Regions from separate parts of the Streptomyces sp. NPDC021562 genome, predicted to be linked through region 1. Evidence: riboswitches for the same ligand, from Rfam matches in the RefSeq annotation. Region 1 holds a riboswitch; the other holds the start of a gene.

Region 1 (4,894 bases):
CATCGAACAGAATTTCGGGCCGCACATGGAGCAGAAGTGGGCGGTCTTCGCCGGCTCCGCCGGGAGGGTCTCGTCGTGGAACTCGCGGGCCGTGACCGGGTCCAGGGCGAGGTTGAACTGGTCCTCCCACCGGAACTCGAAGCGGGCGTCGGACAGGGCGTCGTCCCATTCCTGCGCACCCGGGTGCCCCTTGGCGAGGTCGGCCGCGTGAGCCGCGATCTTGTACGTGATGACGCCCGTCTTCACGTCGTCCCGGTTGGGCAGACCCAGATGCTCCTTGGGTGTGACGTAGCAGAGCATCGCCGTGCCCCACCAGGCGATCATCGCGGCACCGATACCGGAGGTGATGTGGTCGTACGCCGGTGCGACGTCCGTGGTCAGCGGGCCGAGCGTATAGAACGGAGCTTCATCGCAGATCTCCTGCTGAAGGTCGATGTTCTCCTTGATCTTGTGCATCGGGACGTGGCCCGGGCCCTCGATCATGGTCTGTACGTTGAAACGCTTGGCGATCCGGTTGAGTTCCCCGAGCGTGCGGAGTTCCGCGAACTGTGCCTCGTCGTTGGCGTCCGCGATGGAGCCGGGGCGCAGGCCGTCCCCCAGCGAGTACGTGACGTCGTAGGCGGCGAGGATCTCGCAGAGTTCCTCGAAGTTCTCGTACAGAAACGATTCCTTGTGGTGTGCGAGGCACCAGGCCGCCATGATCGACCCGCCGCGCGAGACGATGCCGGTCTTGCGGTTCGCCGTGAGCGGGACGAACGGCAGCCGGACGCCCGCATGGACGGTCATGTAGTCCACGCCCTGCTCGGCCTGTTCGATGACCGTGTCCTTGTAGATCTCCCAGGTCAGCTCCTCGGCTCGGCCGTCCACCTTCTCCAGGGCCTGGTAGAGCGGCACCGTGCCGATGGGGACCGGGGAGTTGCGCAGCACCCACTCACGGGTGGTGTGGATGTTGCGGCCGGTGGAGAGGTCCATGACCGTGTCGGCGCCCCAGCGGGTCGCCCAGGTCATCTTCTCCACCTCCTCCTCGATGGAGGAGGTGACCGCCGAGTTGCCGATGTTGGCGTTGACCTTCACCAGGAACCGCTTGCCGATGATCATCGGCTCGATCTCCGGGTGGTTGACGTTCGCCGGCAGCACGGCCCGCCCCGCCGCGATCTCCGCACGGACGACCTCCGGCGCGACATTCTCCCGGATGGCCACGTACTCCATCTCGGGCGAGATCTCGCCGCGGCGCGCGTACGCGAGCTGGGTGACCGCCTCTCCGGCCCGGCCGCGGCGCGGCTGCCGCGGACGTCCCGGGAAGACCGCGTCCAGGTTGCGCAGACCGCCGCGCGGTGCGGTGTGCTTGATCCCGTCGTCCTCGGGACGGACCGGCCGCCCCGCGTACTCCTCGGTGTCACCGCGGGCGATGATCCAGTTCTCCCGCAACGGGGGAAGTCCCCGGCGGACGTCGGTCTCGACGAGCGGATCGGTGTACGGGCCCGAGGTGTCGTAGAGGGTCACCGACTGCCCGTTGGTGAGGTGCACTTGACGGACCGGCACGCGCAGGTCGGGGCGCGAGCCCTCGACATACCCCTTGTGCCAGCCCACGGACTTCCCCGCCCCCCGTGACGTTTCGCCCGTGGAAGGCTGTTCGTCCTGGTCGGAGGCAGGCGTGCGTGCGTCCTTGTTGGTCATGAGACCTACTCCCTACGCCGGCATTACCCGGTAACAGGTTCGGCGGTCGACGCAGCGGCTTCCGTCGAGCGGTGTTCCCTGTGGAAGTTCACTTGTTCCACGTGAAACATCGCGAATACGGAGATCAGCGCCCTCTCAGCCCGGTGCTCCGAGCTCCCGCGTGTGCAAAGGTGCCTCCACGCTAGCGTCAATTCGGGCGCGGTGAACAGGGGGCCTCTGCCGTTCTTGCGATGATCGGGCGGTGACCACGACACAGCGGCCCCCCTATCCGCCTCCTGACCCACGGCGCGGCGACGGCGCGGTAACGGGCGGCGGACCGGGCCAGGACGGCCGTGCTGCCGGTGCCGGACATGCTCACGCACACAGGTCCGGTCAGGAGCACGCTCATGACCACAGTCCTGATGAGACGGACGGTGCCCATCACGGCCATGGACACCGCGGCGCCGGCGGCGGGCACGGCCACTCGCACAGCCACGGTCCCGCGGCACCCGTCTCGAAGCATCTGCGCAAGGTCATCGCGGCGATCCTGATCCCCTTCACCGCCGCGGTGGTGGTCGGCCTGGTCGTGCTGTGGCCCGGCGGCGCTCCACCGCACGAGCGCACCGGTGTCGGTTTCGACCGGCAGACGCAGGCGGCCACGGTCGCCAAGGTCGTCTCGGTCAGCTGCAAGTCGGTCAACGCCTCGGGAGGCGGTTCGACCGGTGACCTCTCCACCGGCGACGGAGGGTCCGGCAAGCAGGAGGGCGGCGGCACCTGCAAGAAGGCCACGGTCCGGGTCGACACCGGCAAGGACAAGGGCCGTACCTTCACCGAGATCGTGCAGCCCGACCAGTCGCGGCAGTTGCACCAGGGCGAGAAGGTCGTGGTCGCCTACGAGCCCTCGGCACCGAAGGATCTGCAGTACTCGGTCACCGATGTGAACCGGAAGTTCCCGATGGCGTTGCTGGCCGGGATCTTCGCGCTCGCCGTCGTGGTGGTGGGCCGGCTGCGCGGGGTGATGGCGCTGGTCGCGCTGGCCGTCAGCTTCATGGTGCTGACCCTGTTCATCCTGCCGGCGATCCTGCAGGGCTCCAACCCGCTGCTGGTGGCGGTGGTCGGGTCGAGCGCCATCATGCTGATCGCTCTGTACATGTGTCATGGTCTGTCGGCCCGTACCTCGGTGGCGGTGCTCGGCACCCTGGTCTCGCTGTGCCTGATCGGCCTGCTCGGCTCCGAGTTCATCGACTGGGCCGCGCTCACCGGCAACACCGACGACAACACCGGGCTCATCCACGGCCTGTACCCGTCGATCGACATGAGCGGTCTGCTGCTGGCCGGCGTCATCATCGGTTCGCTGGGCGTGCTGGACGACGTGACGGTGACCCAGACGTCGGCCGTCTGGGAGCTGCACGAGGCCAACCCGACGATGGGCTGGCGCGGGCTGTACCGGGCGGGCATCCGCATCGGCCGCGACCACATCGCCTCCGTCGTCAACACCCTGGTGCTGGCCTACGCGGGTGCGGCGCTGCCGCTGCTGCTCCTCTTCTCCATCGCGCAGAGCAGCGTGACGACGGTCGCCAACAGTGAGCTGGTGGCCGAGGAGGTCGTGCGCACGCTGGTCGGCTCGATCGGCCTGGTGGCCTCGGTGCCGGTCACCACGCTGCTGGCAGCCCTGGTGGTGTCGGCCGACCGGCCGGGCACGGAGAGGGTCGTGCCCATGGAGACAGCGGCACGCGGCGGACGGGGGCGGCGCCGGAAGCGCTGACGGCGCCGCCCCGAAGCGCTTGCGGAGTCAGGAGAACACGCAGAAGCGTTCCTGCGTGTTCTCCTCGGGCTTCTCGTGCGGCTCGGGCGAAGAGTCCTGCCCCCGTTGCCACGACATCTCAGCCGGCGCTCTGCTCCTCGGCAAGGATGCGGTCCAGGGCTTCGTCCAGATGGGCGTCGAAATCGGCGAGCGCGCCTTCCTGGCCGAGCGGCACCAGCTTGTCCGTACGGTCGAGAAAGGCCACCAGCGGGGGTGCCGAGGAACGGAACATCGCCTGGTCGCATCCGACCTGAAGGCGGATCAGCACCTCACCCAGCACCTCGGAATCGGCCGGCGCGATGTGCACGTCGCCCTCGCCGCACGGCCGGCCCACCCCGTCGATCAGCAGCTCACGGCCGAAGGCCCAGGTCACCGGCGCGTCCCCGGGCAGATGAAAGGTGAGCCGCACGGCATACGGATCACAGGTCTCGTAGCGCAACTCCACGGGGATGCGGAAGGAGAGCTCCTCCGAGACGAGAAAGCTCATCATGACTTCTGCTTGTACGGACTCGCGCATCGCCTACCCCGTCATATGACGCCGACTGGCCGGGTTTACCCCTTTGATAGTGGTCAAATCTTGCTGAAAGTACACGGGAGATCACAAGGAGTGAGTTTTCAGATACTGATAGCGATGGCCAAAGAACCCAGGTGCCGTCCGACCTCGCTCTGCAGCTGCCGCGCCGCGGGCAGCAGCCGGTCGGCCTGGTGCAGCGGCAGCGAGATGGCCATGGTGGCGGCTGTGGTCCCCGCGGTGATGGGAATGGCCGCGCACACCGTCCCCAGCGTGTACTCCTGACGCTCGACGACCGGGTCCATCCGGCGGGTGCGCTCCAGCCTGCGCAGCAGCGTGTGGCTGTCACGCACCGTGTACGGGGTGAGCGTCTGCACGGGGTACCGGTCGAGATGGTCGCGGCGGGCGGCCTCGTCCAACTGGGAGAGCAGACACTGGCCGATGGCATGCGCATGGGCGGTCTCGCGGAAGTCCGCCCACTCCTCGACCGCCGGGGCAGCCGGGGAGTCGGAGACGCACACGACCTCGATCTCGCCGTCCCGGTACATCGCGTAATAGACCGGCACGCCGATCGCGTCCCGCCAGTGGGCGAGGGTGTCGGCGACCGCGCTGCGACGTTTCTGCTGCGCTCCGCTGCTGCTCAGCCGCTCGGCGGCCTCACCGAGGAAGAACAGGCCCTTGTCCCGGCGGAGATATCCCTCGTGTACGAGGGTGCGCAGCAGGTGGTAGGCGGTGGGCAGCGCGAGGCCGGTCTCGCGGGCCAGTTGTTTGGCGGGGGCGCCGTGTTCGTGCTCGGCGACACATTCCAGCAGACGCATGGCGCGCTGCACGGAGCCGATGAGAGTGGCCGAATGCGGCTGTGCGGGGTCGGCCTGGGTGGCCGGCCGCTGCACGGGGGGTGTGGTGGAGCTGCGTCGGGCGGG
Region 2 (4,894 bases), on a different contig from region 1:
CGGCCGTGGCGGCCACGTAGACCCCCGGCTCCAGCTGCCAGACGTCCCCGCACTCCGCCGCGCCGCGGCGGGCCGTGGCGAGCCGGTCATGGCTCCAGGCCGCGAAGCTGCCTCCGGGCAGCCGCGGCGGCTCCTTCGGTGAGCCCATGAGAACGTTGGCCGGCGGGAGCCGCTCGGGGTCCCCGCCGGCGGTGCGGTCAGGCCGAGTCGTCGCCGGCGTACGCGTCCCACTCGTGTTCGCCGTACGCACCGTAGTGGCGGGTGAAGAACAGCTTGCCGAGCAGCTTGGCGATCATGATGGACTCCTCACTCCTGTCGGCAGACCGAATGCCACAAGCCCCATATTGCCACATATGCGACTTATATGATATGAGGCCCGAGGTCGCCATGACGTGCCCCGGGCCACCCATGTGGATCTGCGGTCGTCTCTGGGCCGTCAGACTCGCGCAGCCGCACCTACGCCGTCGGGAACCTCAGCGCCGCCGGGAAAACTTCCAGTTGTTCTGGCACAGCTTGAACAGGACGAATGCTCCGCAGAGCACCCAGACGACCAAGAAGGCCCATAACAACCACGGAGGCCCGTCCGGACGCTCTGCCAGTTGAACCGCTGCCGCATAAGAAGAGGTCATTCCTCGCGCGTGCCCGGCTGTGCCAGCAGGAACACGCGGTCGACTGCCTTCCGCGTACGCTCCTGACTCGACGGCATCTAGCAGCAGCGAGGCGTAGAAGTTCCGCAGGGCGTGCATGCCGTGCTCACAAGCTGACTCGTACTTGCCGTCCTCCCCGGCTGCCGCGATCAACCCAGCTGACACAAGAGAGGCTTCCATTCCTGGAAGTTGACGTTGCTGGGCCAGTAGACGGGCCGACACCTTCGGAGCGACCACGACCTTGCCTCGGATCAGCTTCACTTGCCGCAGCACTCGGATGAGACCGCCGTCAAAATCGAGTGCATCCTCAGCCAGTCCCACGATCTCGCCCGGACGGAGACCGCATCCAGCACCGACGTCCACAATCAACGATCACGCACTCTTTCCCTTTCGCTACGCGGACAGGCCCAGGCCACTGGACCGGGCCCGTTTGCCCGCCAACGCGTCGCCCACGCGGCAACGGCTGTTCCGGGCGCACGGGCCGCAGCCTCCGGAGACCCTCTTCGACGTCGGTGAGGACCTGATGACCGAGGAGTACCTGGGGCTGCGCGAAGCGTTCGAGGAGCTGGGAGCTTCCACCAGGCTCGTCTGTGTGTTCTTCACGGCTGACGCCGAGAACGGCATCCATGCCATTCACTGGGGCGACGCCCATCTCGAACCCGACCGCACCTTTACATGGCCGTACAGGGAACGGCTCCCGGTTGCTCCAGCGGAGATGGGATGACGGGCCGTGGCACCGCCACCTGGGCGCCTACGGCGACGGCTGATCGACTCCTGGGCCGTCCCTGGGCCGTCCGAGGTCGACCAACGCTGACAGTCGGTGCCTACGGGTGACCACCCCCACCCCGCTCTGGCCTGGGCTACCAGAGTCGATCTGCGACACTGGTACCACCATGCCCAAGCCCGGAGAACTCACTTTCGTCGCCCCGCGCGGAGCCAAGAAGCCGCCGCGGCATCTCGCCGATCTCTCGCCCGCCGAGCGCAAGGACGCGGTGGCCGAGGCCGGGGAGAAGCCGTTCCGTGCCAAGCAGCTCTCGCAGCACTACTTCGCGCGGTACACGCACGACCCCGAGCAGTGGACGGACATCCCGGCCGGCTCCCGGGACAAGCTGCGGGAGGCCCTGTTCCCGGAGCTGATGACCGTCGTACGGCATCTGTCCACGGACGAGGGCACCACCCGCAAGACGCTGTGGCGGCTGTTCGACGGCACGCTCGTCGAGTCGGTGCTGATGCGCTACCCGGACCGGGTGACCATGTGCATCAGCTCGCAGGCGGGGTGCGGGATGAACTGCCCGTTCTGCGCGACCGGGCAGGCGGGCCTGGACCGGAACCTGTCCACCGCGGAGATCGTCCACCAGATCGTCGACGGTATGCGGGCGCTGCGGGACGGGGACGTCCCCGGGGGACCGGCGCGGCTCTCCAACATCGTCTTCATGGGGATGGGCGAACCGCTCGCCAACTACAAGCGGGTGGTCGGCGCCATCCGGGCGCTGACCGACCCGGCGCCCGACGGGCTCGGCCTCTCGCAGCGCGGGATCACCGTGTCCACCGTCGGACTCGTCCCGGCCATCCACCGGTTCGCCGACGAGGGCTTCAAGTGCCGGCTCGCGATCTCCCTGCACGCCCCCGACGACGAACTGCGCGACACCCTCGTCCCGGTCAACACCCGGTGGAAGGTCCGCGAGGTCCTCGACGCCGGATTCGAGTACGCCGAGAAGAGCGGCCGCCGGCTGTCCATCGAGTACGCGCTCATCCGGGACATCAACGACCAGGCATGGCGCGGTGACCGGCTCGGCCGGCTGCTCAAGGGCAAGCCCGTGCACGTCAACCTCATCCCGCTGAACCCCACCCCGGGCTCCAAGTGGACCGCCTCGCGGCCCGAGGACGAGAAGGCGTTCGTCGAGGCGATCGCCGCGCACGGGGTGCCCGTCACCATCCGGGACACCCGTGGTCAGGAGATCGACGGGGCCTGTGGCCAGCTCGCGGCCACCGAGCGGTAATCTGAGGGCCGCAGGTACATCTTCATATTCCGACAGGGGAGCGCCACAGCGCTGAGAGTGCGGCAATCGGGCCGCAGACCCTCTGAACCTCGCCCAGGTCATTCTGGGTAGGAAGTTCGGTCATCACTCAAGCTGTTGCGCCCTGCCCGCGAGCCCCGTGCTCACGGGCAGGGCCGCGTCTCTTCCTGGTCCACCCCAGGAGGAAAACACCAGTGCACACCAGAACCCTCGTGGCCGCGGCCGCCGCGCTCGGTCTCGTCACGCTGTCCGCGTGCTCGTCCTCGGGCACCGGAGCCGACTCCAGGACCGTCACCCTGGTCAGCCACGACTCGTGGGCCGTCTCCAAGAACGTGCTCAAGGACTTCGAGAAGCAGTCCGGCTACCAGGTGAAGGTCCTCAAGGACGGCGACGCCGGACAGGCCGTCAACAAGGCGATCCTGACCAAGGACAACCCCCAGGGCGACGTCTTCTTCGGCGTCGACAACACCCTGCTGTCCAGGGCTCTCGACAACGGGTTGTTCCAGCCGTACGAGGCCAAGGGCCTGGACCAGGTCGGCACGGCGTACCAGCTCGACGCCGGCAAGCACCGGGTGACGCCCATCGACTACGGCGACATCTGCGTGAACTACGACAAGGCGTACTTCAGCGAGCACAAGCTGACGCCGCCCACGTCGTACGCCGATCTCGTCAAGCCGCAGTACAAGAACCTCCTGGTCACGGAGAACGCCGCCACCTCCTCGCCTGGCCTCGGGTTCCTGCTGGGCTCCGCCGCCCGGTACGGGGACGGCGGCTGGCCGGACTACTGGAAGAAGCTCAAGGCCAACGGCGTGAAGGTCGTCGACGGCTGGGAGCAGGCCTACAACGAGGAGTTCTCCGGCTCGGCCGGCGGCAAGAAGGCCAAGGGCGACCGGCCGCTCGTCGTGTCGTACGCCTCCTCGCCGCCCGCCGAGGTGATCTACGCCGACCCGAAGCCCAGCACCGCCCCCACCGGTGTAGCCACCGGAACCTGCTTCCGGCAGATCGAGTTCGCCGGACTGCTGAGCAACGCCGGGAACACCAAGGGCGGCAAGGCGCTCATCGACTTCCTGGTCTCCAAGGAGTTCCAGCAGGACATGCCGCTCAACATGTTCGTGTACCCGGTGGTCAAGGGGGCCGCGGTGCCCCACGAGTTCACCGAGTACGGTCCAGCCGCCCCGGACCCCGAGACCATGGCGCCCGACAAGATCGCCGCCAACCGTGACCAGTGGGTCAAGACGTGGACGTCACTCGTACTGAAGTGACCGCCGGCCGGCGGGCGGCCGCGGCGCGGCTCGGGCTGCTGCTCGTGCCCGTCGCGTTCTTCGCGGTCTTCTTCGCCTGGCCGGTCGCGGCGATCGTCGCCCGGGGCCTGAAGACCGACGGCGGCTGGCGGTTCGGCCGGATCGCCGAGGTCGTCGGGCAGTCCGACATCCGGCACGTGCTGTGGTTCACCACCTGGCAGGCGCTCGCCTCGACCGCGCTCACCCTGCTGGTGGCGCTGCCCGCGGCCTATGTCTTCGCCCGCCTCGACTTCCCCGGCAAGCAGGTGCTGCGGGCCGTCGTGACGGTCCCCTTCGTCCTGCCGACGGTCGTGGTGGGGACCGCCTTCCTCGCGCTCGTCGGGCGGGGCGGTCTGCTGGAGGAGTGGTGGGGCGTACGGCTCGACACCACCGTCTGGGCCATCCTGCTGGCGCACGTCTTCTTCAACTACGCGGTGGTCGTACGGACCGTGGGCGGCCTGTGGTCCCAACTCGACCCCCGCCAGGAGGAGGCGGCACGGATGCTCGGCGTCTCGCCGGCGGCCGCCTGGCGCAAGGTCACCCTGCCCGCGCTCGCGCCCGCCGTGGCGGCCGCCGCGCTGATGGTCTTCCTGTTCACCTTCACCTCCTTCGGCGTGGTGCAGATCCTCGGCGGGCCCACCTTCGCCACCCTCGAAGTGGAGATCTACCGGCAGACCTCCGAGATCTTCGACCTCGCCACGGCCGCCGTCCTCACGATCGTCCAGTTCGCCGCGGTCGGCGCGATCCTCGCCGTGCACGCGTGGACGGTACGGCGCCGGGAGAGCGCGCTGCGGCTGGTGGACCCGTCGGTGACGGCACGCCGGCCGCGCGGGGCCGGCCAGTGGGCGCTGCTCGCCGGGGTCCTCGGAACCATCGCCGTACTCCTCCTCCTGCCGCTGGCCGTCCTGGTACGGCGGTCGCTCGACGGCGGTCTCGGCTACTACCGGGC

The links. A riboswitch is a leader RNA that binds a small molecule or an ion and turns the genes downstream of it on or off. The one in region 1 is predicted to bind thiamine pyrophosphate.
Region 2: it holds a riboswitch for thiamine pyrophosphate, as region 1 does, so the genes downstream of both, AB0G52_RS14560 (thiamine ABC transporter substrate-binding protein) here and thiC (phosphomethylpyrimidine synthase ThiC) in region 1, are expected to answer to the same signal.

The regions. Positions count from the first base shown of each region.
Region 1 is NZ_JBFACN010000002.1:169,108-174,001, forward strand. Features, by position in the region: gene thiC (phosphomethylpyrimidine synthase ThiC) at 1-1,677, opposite strand, end outside; TPP riboswitch at 1,670-1,847, opposite strand; gene AB0G52_RS03195 (YibE/F family protein) at 1,919-3,421, shown strand; gene AB0G52_RS03200 (SsgA family sporulation/cell division regulator) at 3,540-3,977, opposite strand; gene AB0G52_RS03205 (IclR family transcriptional regulator C-terminal domain-containing protein) at 4,076-4,864, opposite strand.
Region 2 is NZ_JBFACN010000008.1:109,395-114,288, reverse strand. Features, by position in the region: gene AB0G52_RS14580 (cytochrome P450) at 1-148, opposite strand, end outside; gene AB0G52_RS14575 (hypothetical protein) at 474-1,016, opposite strand; gene AB0G52_RS14570 (hypothetical protein) at 1,078-1,371, shown strand; gene rlmN (23S rRNA (adenine(2503)-C(2))-methyltransferase RlmN) at 1,541-2,647, shown strand; TPP riboswitch at 2,672-2,779, shown strand; gene AB0G52_RS14560 (thiamine ABC transporter substrate-binding protein) at 2,860-3,927, shown strand; gene AB0G52_RS14555 (iron ABC transporter permease) at 3,966-4,894, shown strand, end outside.